Linked DNA regions of Desulfosarcina ovata subsp. ovata. The protein of the gene in region 2 binds, or shares a complex with, the protein of the main gene of each other region. Links are inferred from orthologs where the notes say so. Each region holds a gene or a part of one and is shown on either strand. Other genes may lie near its edges.

What was found.
Region 1: the proteins of tsaE (region 2) and tsaD are in contact, whole or in part, in a crystal structure (PDB 6N9A), measured with the Thermotoga maritima proteins. The link is inferred for Desulfosarcina ovata subsp. ovata from one-to-one orthologs. Residues at the interface, in WP_004082108.1 of Thermotoga maritima: Leu37, Gly38, Lys46, Lys57, Val59, Lys60, Ser61, Thr63, Phe64, Thr65, Leu66, Met67, Val69, Pro71, Tyr82, Arg83, Leu84, Asp86, Asp88, Phe89, Asp93, Ile128, Asp130, Glu131, Arg134; in WP_004082750.1 of Thermotoga maritima: Cys10, Asp11, Arg49, His50, Leu82, Gly84, Gly135, Gly136, Glu154, Thr155, Leu156, Asp157, Asp158, Ser159, Glu162, Asp165, Lys166, Arg169, Leu170, Tyr175, Lys213, Thr214, Leu217, Tyr218, Gln221, Arg222, Asn324.

Annotation. Positions count from the first base shown.
Region 1 is NZ_AP021879.1:2,853,517-2,861,597, forward strand. Bases 1,279-4,235 are described here. They hold tsaD (tRNA (adenosine(37)-N6)-threonylcarbamoyltransferase complex transferase subunit TsaD), read right to left. Parts: upstream 3,284-4,235; coding sequence 2,273-3,283; downstream 1,279-2,272. Other genes in these bases: GN112_RS12735 (ferredoxin), read left to right, coding at 1,422-1,610; GN112_RS12740 (methylated-DNA--[protein]-cysteine S-methyltransferase), read left to right, coding at 1,691-2,200; purM (phosphoribosylformylglycinamidine cyclo-ligase), read right to left, coding at 3,607-4,235. In the rest of the region: cysS (cysteine--tRNA ligase), read left to right, coding at 1-191; GN112_RS12730 (hypothetical protein), read left to right, coding at 242-1,237; more of purM, read right to left, coding at 4,236-4,653; GN112_RS12755 (double-cubane-cluster-containing anaerobic reductase), read right to left, coding at 4,971-6,134; GN112_RS12760 (formate/nitrite transporter family protein), read right to left, coding at 6,302-6,481; GN112_RS12765 (hypothetical protein), read left to right, coding at 6,727-7,272; GN112_RS12770 (DUF3466 family protein), read left to right, coding at 7,349-8,081.
Region 2 is NZ_AP021879.1:1,149,496-1,157,618, reverse strand. What follows is about bases 3,203-6,201. They hold tsaE (tRNA (adenosine(37)-N6)-threonylcarbamoyltransferase complex ATPase subunit type 1 TsaE), read right to left. Parts: upstream 4,953-6,201; coding sequence 4,452-4,952; downstream 3,203-4,451. Other genes in these bases: GN112_RS05100 (NAD(P)H-hydrate dehydratase), read right to left, coding at 4,949-6,201; GN112_RS05110 (aspartate kinase), read right to left, coding at 3,203-4,390. Also shown: GN112_RS05135 (thioredoxin family protein), read left to right, coding at 1-646; GN112_RS05130 (YkvA family protein), read right to left, coding at 682-990; GN112_RS05125 (hypothetical protein), read left to right, coding at 1,040-1,240; GN112_RS05120 (RNA methyltransferase), read right to left, coding at 1,261-2,001; pyrF (orotidine-5'-phosphate decarboxylase), read left to right, coding at 2,218-2,970; more of GN112_RS05110, read right to left, coding at 3,170-3,202; more of GN112_RS05100, read right to left, coding at 6,202-6,565; GN112_RS05095 (pyridoxine 5'-phosphate synthase), read right to left, coding at 6,582-7,301; rRNA maturation RNase YbeY, read right to left, coding at 7,304-7,690; GN112_RS05085 (HD family phosphohydrolase), read right to left, coding at 7,647-8,123. UniProt on the Escherichia coli protein: Required for the formation of a threonylcarbamoyl group on adenosine at position 37 (t(6)A37) in tRNAs that read codons beginning with adenine.

The DNA.
Region 1 (8,081 bases), 1.7 Mb from region 2 along the record:
CATTGGCACGCATCAACACGGTGATCCATATTTTCGATTTCGAAGACGAGATCCGAGATCCGGCGGTGCAGCAGCTGATCGACCAGCGCGATCGGGCCCGGCAGGAAAAAGACTGGGCCCTGGCCGACCGCCTGAGGGATCAGTTGCTGGCCATGGGCGTGGTCCTGCGCGATGAAAAAACTGGAGCCTGACCACAGTTCCGCTACTATCAGTGTATAAGATAATGTTTCCGGAGAATATCATGACACCCGTATATATGCCCTTCACCTACCTGTCCGCAGCCACCGCCGGCCGCCTGAACCGACTGGTGGGGACGCTCGTCGTTTACCAGCCGGTTGAAAGCGGGATTTCCGAAGGGCTCACCGCCCTGGCCGCCGACGGCGGCATCGACATCCGCACGCCCATCACCCGGGACGATGAGCGGTTGGAGGCCGCCCTGGCCGAATTCACCCAGTGGGCGCGCCTCAATCCCGGAAAAACGACCGCCGGGGCCGGTTTTTTCAGTGCCCGGCAGGGGGAGGTGCCCTTTTTTGATGAAAGCACCATCAACCAGATCCGTTCGGACATAAAAAATTACGGCACACCGGACGCCGGAAGCGAGCCGGATGATTCAGAATTCAGCGCCCGCCTGTTTCTGGCCGTGGCCCAGGACAATGATCGCACCACCGACGGTCTGGACAACGATCTCAACCGGTTCAAGGCCATGGAAGCCGATTTCCTCGACTCCCTGGACGGCGCGGACGAAGCCGGCTTCAACCGGCATGGCGCCGGCGGTGAGCTCTGGAGGGAGGATCCGGGCGCCCGGCAGACCATCCAGCGCATCCGCGCCTGGTCCACCCTGGCCCTGGCGGACAGCAGGCTGCCCGACCTTTTGGTGACCACCAGTCCGGCGGTCGTCGACACCCTGCAGGAAACTTTCGCCGACACGCTTCGCCTCGACACACTGGCCACGATCCGGATGTCGTTACCGGACGCCCCGGAGGTGCCGCCGCTAAATGCGGTGCTGTCCGACCTGACCGGCCAGGCCGATTTTTCGGCGGATGACCTTGCCCCCTTTACCGATCTGGCCGAATCGGAACCAGACCATACGGCCGTCACGGTCACCCTGCTGGCCGCGGTCGGCCACCGTCCGGCTGCCGTGATCGCTGCCATGGCCCCGGGGGCTGTCTTGCGCGGTGAGGAAAACGGGAGCGGGCAGGCGACGCGTCACACCTTGATTCTATTGGTGCAAAACTGACCAAAAATCCGATGAAAGGCCCAGCTGACAAGGAATAAATAGCGATTTCGGGGAGCGTTGAAAAAAAGATTTTCAACGCTTGACGGGCTGTTTTATTTAGTATAAGCCCTTTTCCATTAAATGAGAACAGATGTTGATAATTGGATCAACACGAATTGAACCTAATTGAAAGGAGGCTTTTAACATGGCTTTTACCCCGAGCGTTGACGAGTCAAAATGCGTAGGCTGCGAAGAGTGCGTTGATGTTTGTCCCGTGGAAGTATTCGAGATGCAGGATGAAAAATCCGTTCCGGTAAACGCGGAAGAGTGCCTCGGCTGCGAAAGCTGCGTGGAAGTGTGCGAAGAGGGCGCCATCAGCGTCGAAGAGACCTAATCTTTTGCGGCTGCCAAAATTTTCCAACCCCCGTCGGACCGATCCGCCGGGGGTTTCTTTTTTCTGAGGACAGGGGGAACATGCAACGCTATCAGATTGTCGAAACAACCTTCGGCTATGCAGCGGTGGCCTTTGATGCCCGGCCCTTCAGGCTGCTGGCGGTCCACCTGCCGCGGACCGATCTGAATTCTCTCTGTCAGGCAATGGACGAGCAGTATGGGCGGATCGACAATGCCGATGCCGATGCCCGGGCCATCGGGGCCAGCCTGGTGCGCTATTTTGACGGTGGACGCATCGAGATCCCCTGGTCGGTAATGGACCTGTCCGGTTTTACCCCTTCCCAACAGGCCGTTTACCGTGCCGTGACCACCATCCCATACGGTCAGACCTTATCCTACGGTCAGGTGGCCAAAATGGCCAACCGGCCCCGGGCGGCCCGGTTCGTAGGCAATACCATGGCGAACAACCGCTATCCTGTATTAATTCCCTGCCACCGGGTAATCAAGAGCGATGGATCGATCGGCGGTTTTGGCGGCAGGGCCTGCGATACCGATCTCAAACGGCGCATGTTGGCCCTGGAAGCCGCCTGAACGTTCACTTCTTACTATCGCATTGAAACCTGGCGTCCGTCGACCGGCGGTCGTGCCCCATGTCGGCCCGGATTATCCCCGGGGCCGGAACTTCACCCGAGAATACACATCATCATCCAAGCCGGCGCGTTCACCGGTAGCCAGACGATGGTAGCCTACCGCAGCCACCATGGCGGCATTGTCTCCACAAAGCTCAATGGACGGGATGTGCACCCGGATCCCGTCTGCGGCCGCATCACGGGTAACGGCCTCGCGTAGCCCCCGGTTGGCGGCAACCCCGCCCACCACGGCCAGGTGCGCACACCCCTTGGCCTTTGCCGCATGAATGATTTTAAAGGTCAGTACATCCACCACAGCGGCCTGAAAACCGGCGGCGATATCGGCCTGGTCGCCGGGTGAGGGATCCGGGTGGAGCTGCAGGTGGCGCATGACCGCCGACTTGATCCCACTGAAAGAGAAATCGAACTCGGCCTTGTCCAGGTAGGGACGCGTAAACACGACCTTCGTCGGGTCACCCTGGGCGGCCAACCGGTCGATGACCACACCGCCGGGATACCCCAGGCCCAGCATCTTGGCTACCTTGTCATAGGCTTCGCCGGCAGCGTCGTCGCGGGTCTGGCCCATGGGGTGGAAGTCGCGGTGGGAGGTGACATGGTAGATGCTGGTGTGGCCACCGGAGACCAAAAGGGCCACAAAGGGAAAGGCCGGCGGGTCGGCCTCCAGAAACACGGAATTGATATGCCCTTCCAGATGGTCCACACCAACCCAGGGAATTCCATGGCCGAAGGCGAACCCTTTGGCAAAGGAGAATCCCACCAGAAGGGAGCCGATCAGGCCGGGCCCCTGGGTGACGGCCACACCATCGATCTTCTTGGCCGGGATGCCCGATTCGGCGATGGCCTGATCGACCACCGGGACGATGGCTTCGATATGCTTGCGCGAGGCCAATTCCGGCACCACACCGCCGTACGGATGGTGAACGGCGACCTGTGAAGCCACCACCGAGGCCAGCACTTCGCATCCGTTGCGAACCACGGCCGCTGCCGTCTCGTCGCAGGAGGATTCAATACCCAAAACGATCATACTTTTTCCCTGTAAAATAAACCCCAATGTCGCATAAAAATGAACGCGTAAAAAACAAAAACCGGAACGACGGTCGTTTGCACCGACCCGTTCCGGCTAAACCGGTTTTTCACCCAATCCGAGAGGCGCCTATTTGGATGGCGCCGGTTTCACTGTTGCCGCTTTTTTTGCAGGTCCCGCACCGGGATGCCGTATGCCGGGCGCTCAGGACTTGCAGATGGGCTGTTTTTTCTGCCCCTCGGCAATCCATTCGAACAGGCGGGTAATTTTTTTTAACATGACGGTTTGTCTCCAGGACGGCCCATCCCGAGCCTACGAAAGGATCAGACCAACTGAACGCGGGATCGGGCATTTTTACGGGTTTTGGTCACCTCGCCGATTACCCAGGCTTTTTCTCCGCTGCCGCCAAGCCGGTTGAGAACATCCTGGGCGTTCTCCTCGGGAACCACTGCCACCAGACCGATGCCATTGTTGAAGGTGCGCATCATTTCCTTCTCATCCACGTTGCCGGCGGCCTGCAGGAATCCGAAGATCGGCGGGATTTCCCAGGACCCCTTGTTGATGGTGATGCCGCAGGCCTGGGGGATAACCCGGATAATGTTGTCCATAATGCCGCCGCCGGTAATGTGCGCCAACCCCTGGATGGGCAGGTCACGGACCAGGTGCTGAATGGTTTCCGAGTAGATGCGGGTGGGAATGATCAACTCTTCGCCAAGGGTTTTGCCCAATTCGGGAACATGGCTGTCCACCGTCAGGCCCAGTACATCAAAGCAGATTTTGCGAACCAGGGAGAACCCGTTGCTGTGCAGGCCGCTGGAGGCGATACCGATGATCTGGTGGCCGGGACGAATTTCGGAGCCGTCCACGATTTTGGGATTGTCCACCAGCCCTACGGCAAAACCGGCCAGATCGTATTCGTTGTCGCGATAGAACCCCGGCATTTCGGCGGTTTCTCCGCCGATCAGGGCACAATCGGCCTGGATGCACCCCTCACCGACTCCTTTGATGATATCGGTGACCGTTTCGCTTTTCAGTTTTCCCGTGGCCAGGTAGTCGAGGAAAAAAAGGGGCCGTGCGCCCTGTACGGCAATATCGTTGACACACATGGCCACCAGGTCGATGCCCACCGTATCGTGGCAATCCATGAGAAAGGCAATTTTCAATTTGGTGCCCACCCCGTCGGTAGAGCTGACCAGCACCGGGCTTTCCATGGTGTTGGTGTTCAGGGAAAACAACCCCCCGAATCCGCCAATCTCACCCATCACACCGGTCCGGCGGGTCTGTTTGGCGATCTGCTTGATGCTCTCAACGAGGTTGTCCGCCTTGTCGATGTCGACGCCGGCATCGGCGTAGGTCAGCTTTTTCTTCATTCAGGCACTCCTGGCTTGTATTCGGCTGGCTTGCAAGTGGGTGTAAAAATAAACTGATACCGCCGAAAAGTCAAACTTAATTCAGGGGGCGTCATCTCACACCTCTTTTCCGTTTCTCTCCAGACGTATCCCTGTCAAACGCCGGGATTATCCGGTGATGCCTCGATTTTTGAAAAACCGATCAGGATTGGAAGCGCCTTGGCGGGTAGCGTTGAACATCGCTTTTCACAATCGTCGCAATCAGGGGGAAAGGAAAAAACCGCAAACTATTCCTGATAGTTAAAAATAGAATGGGAGAATTATTTATTTCCGGCAACCTAAAGCATTTCCAAGTAAGCCTCGATCCGCACGCGCAGCTGTTCGGTGTCGCTCTCTGCGTAGTCGGTCTCCAGGTGCAGGCTGGAAAAACCGAATTTGTCCTGGATGAACGTATTGATGCAATACGCCTCAACATTGTAGGTGTGGCAGGCCTGCCAGGTCAGGTCGATGACCCCGTCCACCGCAAAATCGGTGATCATCTGCGCCAGAAGGGTGAATCGGCCGGCATTGGGGCTCATCACCGAACAGGGCGTGGCCAGGTATTGTTCGGCCAGGGCATCCATAGGCGCTTTCTTCTCGTCCACCTCAAAGGCCTGTTTGTATCCGGAACAGTTCTCGAAAGCCACCACGTCGGCGCCGCCCTGTTCGACAATCTTGACCACCTTCTCGCTGCCCAGGCCGATGGGGACGCCGGTGATCAGGATGCGCCTGCGGCGCCGGCTCGACTTACCCTTGGGCCGGAAGGCGCCGCTTCCGGATTCGGCAACCACGGCGTTCATCAGGGCGATGCCCTTCTCCTTGTCGGCCAGAAATCCGACCTTGAAGAGAATCTCCAGCAGCAAGGATCCGCTCAAGGGCGCCGGCATCCTCTGGTTGAGGTCCATTACCGCCTTGCGGGCTCGCCGTTCCCGGTTCATCAGGTCAATGGCGCCGCCGAGTCGCGCGTCGGTGATGGGGATCCCGGTCTGCGCCTCGACGATGGCCCTGAACCGTTCCAGTTCGCTACGCCACAGGGAAAAGGCCATGGCCGAATCCTGTCTTTGGGGCAGTTGCAGCACATGGGTGGTCTTGTGCGCGCCAAGCAGCTCGAACATCTTCTTCTTGCCGTCGCAGGTGGTGTCACCAACGATAATGTCCGAAAAGCGGAAGAACGGACAGGTATCGGTGATGGCAAAACCGAAACTGCTTTTGATCAGGGGGCAGAGGTTGCGCGGCAGGACCGCTTCGGCCTCCGGGATGGGATCGTTGCGGGTGCCGCACAGCGGCAGGGGGATGGCGTCGGCCGCCACGGCAATCTCCGTGGGGGAGTAGAGACAGTAGAAACCGATCGCCGAACGGCCGTCGGATTTCAGCCGTTCGATGTCCAGAAGGTTCTCTTCGGTAATCTGTTGCAGTCGGTTCAGGATCGTCCGGGCACCCTGGCCATTACCGGGTTTGTTCATCAATGCAAATTCTCCTGGTTGAGGACAAATACATCTTTTTCCATGGTCGGCGGAACCAAGTCAAATAGGTAATCCGGATGGCCGGTATTCTCCTCATCCAGATTTTGGATAGTATCTCTCCGGTTGCAGCGAAGTGGTCATCCACTTCGCATCCGAATGCATTCAGGCTATTTTGAAGGTCGCAGGTACGCCCCCCAGTAACCGAGCCCGACGAACACAGCCCCACCGATAACGTTGCCGATGGTCACGGGAACCAGGTTTTTGACCAAAAAGGCGCTCCAGGTGATGGTGGAGACCACGAGGTTGTTGCCGGTAAACAGCTCCGCGCCGGCGATGACCACCAGCATGAGGCCGAGGCTGTAGCCGGTGGTATCACGGTTTGTGGAATCATGCTTGAATATCGCAAGGGGCGGATTGGGTCGTAAACCGAATGAGTGCTGAGAAATTTACAAATGTTCAATATAACAATAAATACCGTTACACTTAATCATTTGACAAGCCGTGTGATAAAAAATAGAGACCGTTTTGGACAATTGGCTAAACCTTCAATGATCGCGGTCAAACACGATCACCTTTATTGGTGAGTCCCATCATGAAACGTTCATCTTCTTTGATTGCCGTTCTGTCGATGCTTCTTCTTTTTTGCGGGTGCACCAAGCACCTCGTTTATGAAGTGATCACCTCATTTCCCGAGGGGGCCGGAATCTATTGGGGAAAAACGGCGGACGAGTTGATGCCGACCCCCTATACCACCCTCAATTCACGCTCCATGGAAGGCGAATACTGGGAATCCTGGTGTTATCAGGTTCGTAAAAGGGGGTATCTGCCGTCAAAGATCGTCTGTCGGCCCGATGGGGACGAAAACAGAACCATCAACTTCTTCAAGTTAGAGAAAATTAAAACCAAGATAACCTCGGATCCTTCCGATGCCCAGATATACTGGGGCGAATCTCCGGACAATCTTCGGAACACCCGCCGCTTGACACCCTGGATCGAGGATGGGGCCAATTCCAAGGCAAATTACGAGAATTGGTACTTCCAAGTCAAAAAGGCGGGCTATGAGGATTCGGAGGTGATTTACGCGCCTCTCGCCGAGAAAGACAGAGCCATTCATATCGTTCTCGAACCCAGTGAATAATTCAGGAGTGCCGAACGGCCTGAACGACCGTGAAGGATCGAAACGATAACTCCCCGAACAGAGTAAGGATGATACGGTGAAGCAGAAGACACAAAAACGGATTTGGATACGCCTGGCGGCGATTTTGTTGTGGGTCGGGGTGGTTTGCCTGATTGCCTGCGGCGGTAGTGGCAGCAGCCTGTCGGACGACACGTCGGGCAACGGTACAGATATCTATGATTCAGGGACCCTGGGCGACTTGGTGGATATCGGCGATTTCGATAACGACGACGACCGCTTGAGAGAAACCCTGGCCCTCGCCATGGATGAAAACGGGAATCTCGTGGGCCAGGCCGATAACGGCGATCTTTCCGAGGCCGCGTTCCTCTGGGAATCGGACACCGAAGAGATGATTTACTTGGGTATCCATAACGAAGAATATGTCGATAACAGCAATTATGCATACACCTACGAAAATTATTACGGCCTCAGCGAAGAGGATGACAGTGGTACCAGTTTTACCGCCAGCGCGGCGGTTGCGGTTTACTCCGATGATGACACCATCGCGGTAATCGGCAATTCGGCCACCGAGGATGGCGAGAAACGGGCTTTTTACTGGCAAGATGACACCTTCGTAGATCTTCCCCCCATGTATTACACTATCGATTTCGAAATTGTGGACGACGATGGAAACGAAACGACCTATGAAGGGCATGTGGTTAAAAACAATTCCGAAGCCATCGCCATGAACGGCACCTATATCCTGGTCAACCTCGAAGACGAAGATGGCACCCATGCCTACTACTGGGATAAACAGTCATACACAACGA
Region 2 (8,123 bases):
GGAGAGACTTGGGGTGCCGGCGTTGCTGAAGGTCTATGTCACGCCCCATTGCCCGTTTTGTCCAGCAACCGTCACCACGCTTTTGGGGTTGGCCGGTCTCAACGAAAATGTATGGGTGACCGTCATCGACGGCATGCTCTACCCTGAAGCCGCCGATCAGGACCGCATCAGCTCCGCTCCCACGGTGATTCTGGACGATCAGTTCCGTTGGACCGGATCGGTGGATGCCCTGGAGCTGGTTACCCTGATGCTGGATCGGGATCCAGCCGGTCTGAGTGCCGACGCCCTGCGGGGGATGATCGAGGACGCCGATGCCGACGGAGTGGCGCGCCTGATGTCCGATCACAACCAAATTTTCCCGGCATTTATCGAGTTGCTCATCCACCCGCGCTGGTCGGTGCGACTGGGGGCCATGGTTGTCATTGAGACCCTGGTGGAGATGGCACCGGCATTGGCCGGGCAGGTCGTCGAACCGCTGCTGGCCGCTTTTGCCACTATCGACGATACGGTCAAAGGCGACGTTCTGCATGTGCTGGGTGAAGCGGGCAACCGGGACGCCCTGCCATTTTTATCCCGGGTACTCGAAGTGGAAACGGATGAAGAGATCTGCGATGCCGCCAGCGAAGCCATTGAAAAACTGACCTGATTCCGGTTTGAACGTACCGCCCGCCGGCGGCGCGATCAGTCCCGGGGTGGTTCCGGACGCTGGCCGGTCTCTTTCCAGGCGCGATACCGGTAAAGATCTTTTTCCAGATAATAGAGACAGGCCAGAAAAACGGCTGCATCGTCCAATTGGCCCAGGCCGGGAATGAAATCGCTGATCAGGTCGGTGGGAATCAACAGATAGGCGATGGCCAGGATGAAAACCATGCCCGACAGCGGTGAAACCGAGCGGTAGCGCCCTTTGACGAAATCACCGGTCAGCGATATGAGCAGCCGCAAATCCTCGGCAAGGCGTTTGATCAGGTTCATGTTTGCAGGTGTGGCCATGGGGCACCTTTCGTACTGAGTTTATCGAAAAAATGAGGAGATTGGACCAATGAACACCCAAACGCTGATTTTGACCGTTCTGATTTTTTGGCTGATCATGGGCCTGGCTTCCCTGTCCGCCTATTCCGAAGTCAAACGCACCGGCGGAACCCTGGTGGACGCCATGCGCAACAACGAGACGTTCTTTTTTATTATCAGCCTCGTGATCGGACTGGTGGTGGTGGCGTTAAAACTCGGCGCCAAGATTTAGCGGGCTTCCAAAACGCGTGGCTATTTTCCCTCCGACAGCTTTTTCCGCTGCCCCTCGATCCAGTCTATCCGGCTCCAAAGTCCCTGGAGGATGCGTACCTCTCGCTCACTCAGGCCGCTACGGCCGAACAATCGCCGAAACGATCTTAAAATGTGGTCCGGATTCTGCGGGTCCAGATACTCGGCCTCAAGGAGCGTCCGGCGCATATGCTGGAACATGTTCTCGATGTCGCTGGCCTGTGCCGGAAGCTGATTCTCATTGGCCGTCGGTGCGTTTTGGCTGAATTTTTTGTGCAGTTCATAGAGCACCAGGGCGACGGCGTGAGACAGATTCATGGATGGATAATCATCGTCTGTGGGAATGGTGATGAATGCATGGCACAGATCCAGTTCGCTGTTGTGCAGGCCGCGGTCTTCACGACCGAACACAAAAGCCGTTTGTGCATTGGTCGGTTGGGCCAGGGCTTGTTCGGCGGCGTCCTCCGGCGAAAGAAAATCCTCGCGGTACTTGCCGAAGCGGCGGGTGGTCCCAAAAGCGAGGTGGCAATCGGCCAGGGCCGCGTTCAGCGAAGGGAAAATCGTGGCCTGGTGAAGAATGGCTTCAGCCTTGAGGGCCATTCGCCGGGCATCCAAAGACCGAAACCCATCGCAGGGCGTCACCAGCCGAAGCTCACTGAATCCGAAATTCATCATCGCCCGGCAGACCGACCCCACATTGATCGGCCCCTGGGGCTCGACAAGGACGATACTGATCTGTTCCATTAGGAGCGTTTTCCCTGCATGCGTCTGATGACCGTTTCCGTAAGGGGCACTGCCGGCTGGAAAATGACACAATTGCCAGGCCGGGTCAATCTTGGGCGGCGCGGGTCGGCAAACAGGGTCAAATTCCCTTTCCGGACCGGCGATTTTGCGGTAATGAAACGCTGACATGGATGCAAAACCGTAACCCGCAACGCCCTGACGGCATGAGGACAACCTATGAAAACCGCCAAAGACCACATCATCTTTCCCCTGGATGTTCCCGATCCCGATATCGCCCGTTCCCTGGTGACCCGGCTGGCCGATGACGTGGGGATGTTCAAAATCGGCCTCGAACTGTTTATCCGCTCCGGACCTGAACTGGTTCGCTGGATCGTGCGGGCCGGCAACGCCAAGGTATTTCTGGACCTGAAACTTCACGATATCCCGGCCACTGTCAAACGGGCCATGGCCCAGGTGGCAGACCTGGGAGTCTATTTCGCCACGGTGCATTGTGGCGAGAGCCGGTCCATGCTGAAGGCTGCCGTGGAAGGTGCCGGCGGCAGGGTCAACGTGCTTGGTGTGACGGTCCTGACCAGCGTTTCCGCCGCCGATGTGGCCACTGCCGGTTACCGGGACGATTATTCACAGGACGTTCGCCGGCTGGTGTTGAAAAAGGCGGCCATGGCCATGGATGCGGGCTGCTGCGGCGTGGTTTGTTCCGGTGAGGAGGTCCAGTCGATCAAAACGACCTTCGGACCGGAATTCCAGGCGGTAACGCCCGGCATCCGGATGGCCGACCGTTCGGTCAGCGGGGATGACCAGGCCCGCGTCGTGACACCGGCCATGGCCATTCGCCGTGGGGCGGACTACTTGGTCATCGGCAGGCCCATCCGCGATGCCGCCGATCCGCAGGCTGCAGCAAGGGCCGTTGCCGGAGAGATTCAGGGCGCCTTGGACGCCGCTTCCCCAAAAGGGAGGGACGTCGGATAAATCAAAGGCGGATCGATCGTTGCGGTGCTGCAAGACCGATCCGCCTCTGTTTCCGATCGTGTTTCAGTGTGCCTGGATGATTCGCCACAGCGTAACGGCGATCACTGCGGCGCAGACCAGCAGGACAAAGCGAATTTGCTCAGGGGTGAACCCTTTCATCCGGCCAACCCTTCCGGTTTTCCTGGTGGGCACCGCCTGCCTAATCGTCCCGGTCCAGCCCGAAGGCCGTGTGCAGGACCCGGACGGCCAATTCCGTATATTTTTCCTCAATGATGCAGGAGATGCGAATTTCAGAAGTGCTGATCATGATGATGTTGATGTTTTCACGGGCCAGGGCGTTGAACATCAGCGACGCCACACCAGAATGATTTTTCATGCCCACGCCGATTACCGACACCTTGGCGATGTTGGGGTCGGCAAAGACATCCTCGGCATCAATGGTTGCGGCGACTTTTTTCTCGATTTCCAGGGCCTTGGTGCAATCGGCCTTGGGAACGGTGAAGGTCAGGTCCGTCTGACCGCCGCTACGCGTATTCTGGATGATCATGTCCACCAGAATGCCGGCTTCGGCGATGGGAGAGAATATTTTTGCTGCAACACCCGGCTGATCAGGGACTTTTTTCAAAGTGATCCTTGCCTGATTCAAATCGTGAGTGACCCCCGAAACAACCAGTTGCTCCATCCCGGAATCTTCGTTTACCACCATGGTGCCTTCCTCCTCTGAAAATGATGAGCGGACATGAACGGGGATGTTGTATTTTTTGGCGAAACCGACGGAGCGGATCTGCAGCACCTTGGCGCCCAGACTGGCCATGTTGAGCATCTCGTCATAGGAGATGACCTTGATTTTTCTGGCCTTCGGGCAGATGTTGGGGTCCGCTGTGTAAATTCCATCCACGTCGGTGTAGATCTCGCAGACATCGGCATTCAGCGCCGCCGCGATGGCCACCGCCGAGGTGTCCGAACCGCCGCGACCCAGCGTGGTGATGTTGCCCTTGATGTCCATGCCCTGAAAACCGGCCACAACAACGATTTTTCGGTCTTTCAGAAGGCGTTTGATCCGATCGGTACCGATCTCGAGAATGCGCGCGTTGCCGTATTCACAGTCCGTGACCACCTCGGCCTGGTGTCCCAGCAGGGATTGTGCCTGAACCCCCATACCTTTGAGCATCATGGCCAGAATGGCTGCCGTGGTCTGCTCGCCGGTGGCCAGCAGCACGTCCAGTTCGCGCCGGTCCGGGGCGTCGGTGGCTTCATTGGCCAGGCCGAGCAAGCGGTCGGTGACGCCGGCCATGGCCGAGAGAATCACCACCACGTCATTCCCCTGATGATGGGTTTTCAAAACCCGGTTGGCGACATTGCGGATGCGGGTGATGTCGGCGACCGAGGTGCCGCCGAATTTTTGAACGACGATTGCCATACTTTTTCCACTTTCAGTGCTTTTCGAATGGTTCCACGTATCACAGCGATAGGAAATAAAATCAAATGGGGATGTCTTTTAACAGATCCGCCAGGTCAAGTCCATATGCAATTACTCGGATGGATCGGCTATTGTCACCGGTTGGGGAGAAGAAAAAATCCAAACGCCGGGGCGGATGATCCGATGGATGGAGCCGCTCGGGCCACTCGACGGCAACGATGCCGGGCTGGTCGAAAATCTCGATCAAGCCGATTTCATCCGGATCAACCGGTTCGGACAGGCGATACAGGTCCACATGGCAGAAGAGCAGTCGGCCCGGATATTCGTTGACCAGGGTGTAGGTGGGACTGGTGATGGCGATGCTGTCAGGAACGCCCAGGCCACGGGCAAGCCCCTGGGCAAAGGCGGTTTTGCCGCTGCCCAGGTCACCGTACAGGAAAAGAACCAGCCTTTGGTTCAGCCGCCGACCGATGGTACGGCCCAGTTCGATGGTCTGGTCGGCGGTGTGCGTCTCCACTGTCCGCCGGTTCGGGTCAGACGGCAAGGCGGACGACGTGTTCATTGGTCGTCAGGTCCCATGGGGTAGCACAACGCGTCCGTGAACAGCCAGTCCGGCAGGTCTTCGCCGCTACGCAGCGCCTGCATGGCTGCGGGCACGGCATCAAGTACCTCCGTGGCCAGATAACCCGTGGCGGCCTTGCTGCAGGCCAGTTGGTCGGCCGCTGCGCCGTGCAGGTAGACGCCGGCCTGGGCAGCAGCCGAGACGTTTATCCCCTGGGTGATCAGGCCAGCGATGAGTCCGGTGAGAACATCGCCCATGCCACCCGCCGCCATGCCCGGGTTGCCGGTGGGGTTGATGAAAACATGGCCATCCGGCCGGGCAATGACAGTGGCGGCTCCCTTGAGCACCAGATGGACTCCGTGCTGCCGGGCAAAGTCGCGGGCGTGGGAAACGCGATCCCTTTGAATGTCGGCCGTGGACAGACCGCATAGCCGGGCCATTTCCCCGGGGTGGGGGGTAAGTACCATGGGTGCCTGTTTTTTGCTGAGAACCGACAGATTCCCGGCGATCAGGTTCAGTCCGTCCGCATCGACAATCAGCGGCATCGTGGCGGATTCAATCAGATGGCCAAGCAACCGCCCGGTAGATGGATCCGTTCCCAGGCCAGGCCCCACGGCCAGACATCGTTTGTCGGCCATCAGGCCTTGGACGGTCTGAAACGCGGATTCGTCCAGGGTCCCCTGGACGGTTTGGGCCAGGCCGACGGTCATGGCCTCCGTGACCAGGGTTTCCAGTACCGGGTTGAGCGATTGAGGAACGCCCAGGGTCACCAGGCCGGCCCCGGCACGCATGGCGCCCATGGCGGTCATGGCGGCGGCACCGGTTTTTCCGGGGCTGCCGGCCAGCACCAGAAGATGACCGGTATGGCCCTTATGCGCCGTGGCATCGCGGTGGGGCAGGGCAGGCTTCAAGTCCATGGGGGTGATCAGGTGCTGATGGCAGCCCACCTGGGCGGCCATGTGGGGGGGGATGCCGATTTCGATCACCTTCAGCCGGCCGCTAAGCCGGCGGCCCGGGTAGGTGAGGTGGCCGGCCTTGGCAAATCCGAACGTGGCCGTGGCGGCGGCCTCGATGCAGACGCCGCAGGCCTGGCCGGTGTCGGCATTCAGACCCGAGGCGATATCCACGGCAAAAACCGGACGATGCATCTGATTGATAAATTCAATTGCCGACCGGAAATAGCCGCGAACATCTGAAGACAGTCCCGTTCCCAAAATGGCATCGATCCAGATGGCGATATGATGCATTTGTGATTGGTGGGCCTTGAAAGCGGCGATGTCGGCCATTTCAACCACCGTCACGCCCATGCGGTCGATAAGGGCCAGGTTGGTTGCTGCATCGCCCTGAACCCGGCTGCGCTCGGCCAGCAGAAAGACGGTTACCGGAATGCCTTTCTGATGAAGATAGCGGGCCATGACAAATCCATCGCCGCCGTTGTTTCCGCGTCCTGCGGCAACACCCACACTGCCGGGTTGGCGGTGGAAAAGGGTGTCCAGAAAGAACGCCGTTGCTCCCCGGCCGGCGTTCTCCATGAGAACCCGGCCGGGTATACCGAAAGATTCGATGGTTGCACGATCCATGCGCTGCATTTCATCAGCGGTTACCAGATACATACCCTTGCTCCTTGGGTTAAAGGCCGTTAATCAGATTCCGCATATCCCTGACGGCCCGGTCCATACCGACCAGTACGGCCCGGGAAACGATGCTGTGGCCGATACAGTAGGTATTGATTTCCGTTACGCCGGTAAAGGCCTTAATTGTGGTGATATCGAGACCACGGCCGGCGCTGATGTCCAGTTTGAGCTTTTTGGCCAGCTTGACGGCATCGATGATTTTGGCAAACGCCTGCCTTTGTTTCGTGGCACCGGTTGCTTCGCAGAACGTTTTTGTGCTGATCGCAATACCATTGGCCCCCGCCTGGTGGGCCAGCTTGATCTGCTCCGGCTCGGGGTTGATGAGGATATTGACGGGAATCCCATTGTTTTGCAGCGCACCGATGGTTTCCTCCATGGATTTGCTGTGTACGATCAGGTCAAGGCTTCCGTCGGAAGCGACCTCCTGGCGGCTTTCCGGAACCAGCGTTACCCGCTCCGGACGAACATCCAGGGCGATCCCCACCATTTCCGAGGTGGCCGCCATTTCCAGAATCAGTTGGGTCTGAATCACCCTGCGCAGCAGTCGGACATCCCGGTCCTGGATGGTGCGCCGATCCTCTCTCAGGTGGCAGACAATGCCGTCCGCACCGGCCAGTTCGGCAAGCAGGGCCGCGGCGATGGGATCCGGGGTGGCCGCCTGACTGGCTTCCCGCAACGTGGCGACACGATCAATGTTGACAGCCAGACCGGCCATGCTCATTCCTCCTTTTCAATGAGTTCCATTAACGTTTGGCTCTTTTTTTCCATAATGGCCGCTTCCGCCGCGGAATGGACGTGATCATAGCCGATAAGGTGAAGAATTCCATGGATCAACAGTTCATTGAAGCGGCATAGCATCTCCATGCCTGCGTCCAGGGCTTCGCGGTGAGCCGTATCGGCCGAAATGACCACATCACCGAGAAGCTCAGGGGTAATATCGGCGAACGGGCCCTCCTGCATGGGGAAAGAGATCACGTTGGTCGGGCCTTGATGGTTCAGATAGGTCCGATTGAATTCGGCGATTTGCGGATCATCCACAATCAAAATCGAGAGTTGGGCGTCAGGATAGTCCAAGGCGCTTAAAATGCGCCTGGCTGTCCTCATTATTTTTTGCTCTGGCAGCTTGTGACGGTTTTGCCGGTTTTCGATCCATACTTCCATTTTTCGCCTTTCCCGGGGTGATGGCGCTACTGTCCTGGTATTCGATCCGATGGTGATGGATGCCATTTAGGATTTTATTGAAACTCCTGGCGATCAGATGCAGATCTTTCAGGGTTAGTTCACAATGGTCAAGCTGCCCGTCGGAGAAAATTTTGTTGATCAGATTCTGCACCAGTCCCTGAATCCGTGACGGGGTGGGGTTGTCCAGGGTCCGCGAAGCGGCTTCGACCACGTCGGCCAGCATGACCAGGCCTGCTTCCCGTGTTTGCGGGCGCGGACCCGGATACCTGAAATCGTCGATATTGACCCCATCTTCGCCTTTAACGGACTTGGCCTTTTCGAAAAAATAGCTGATCAAACTGGTTCCATGATGCTG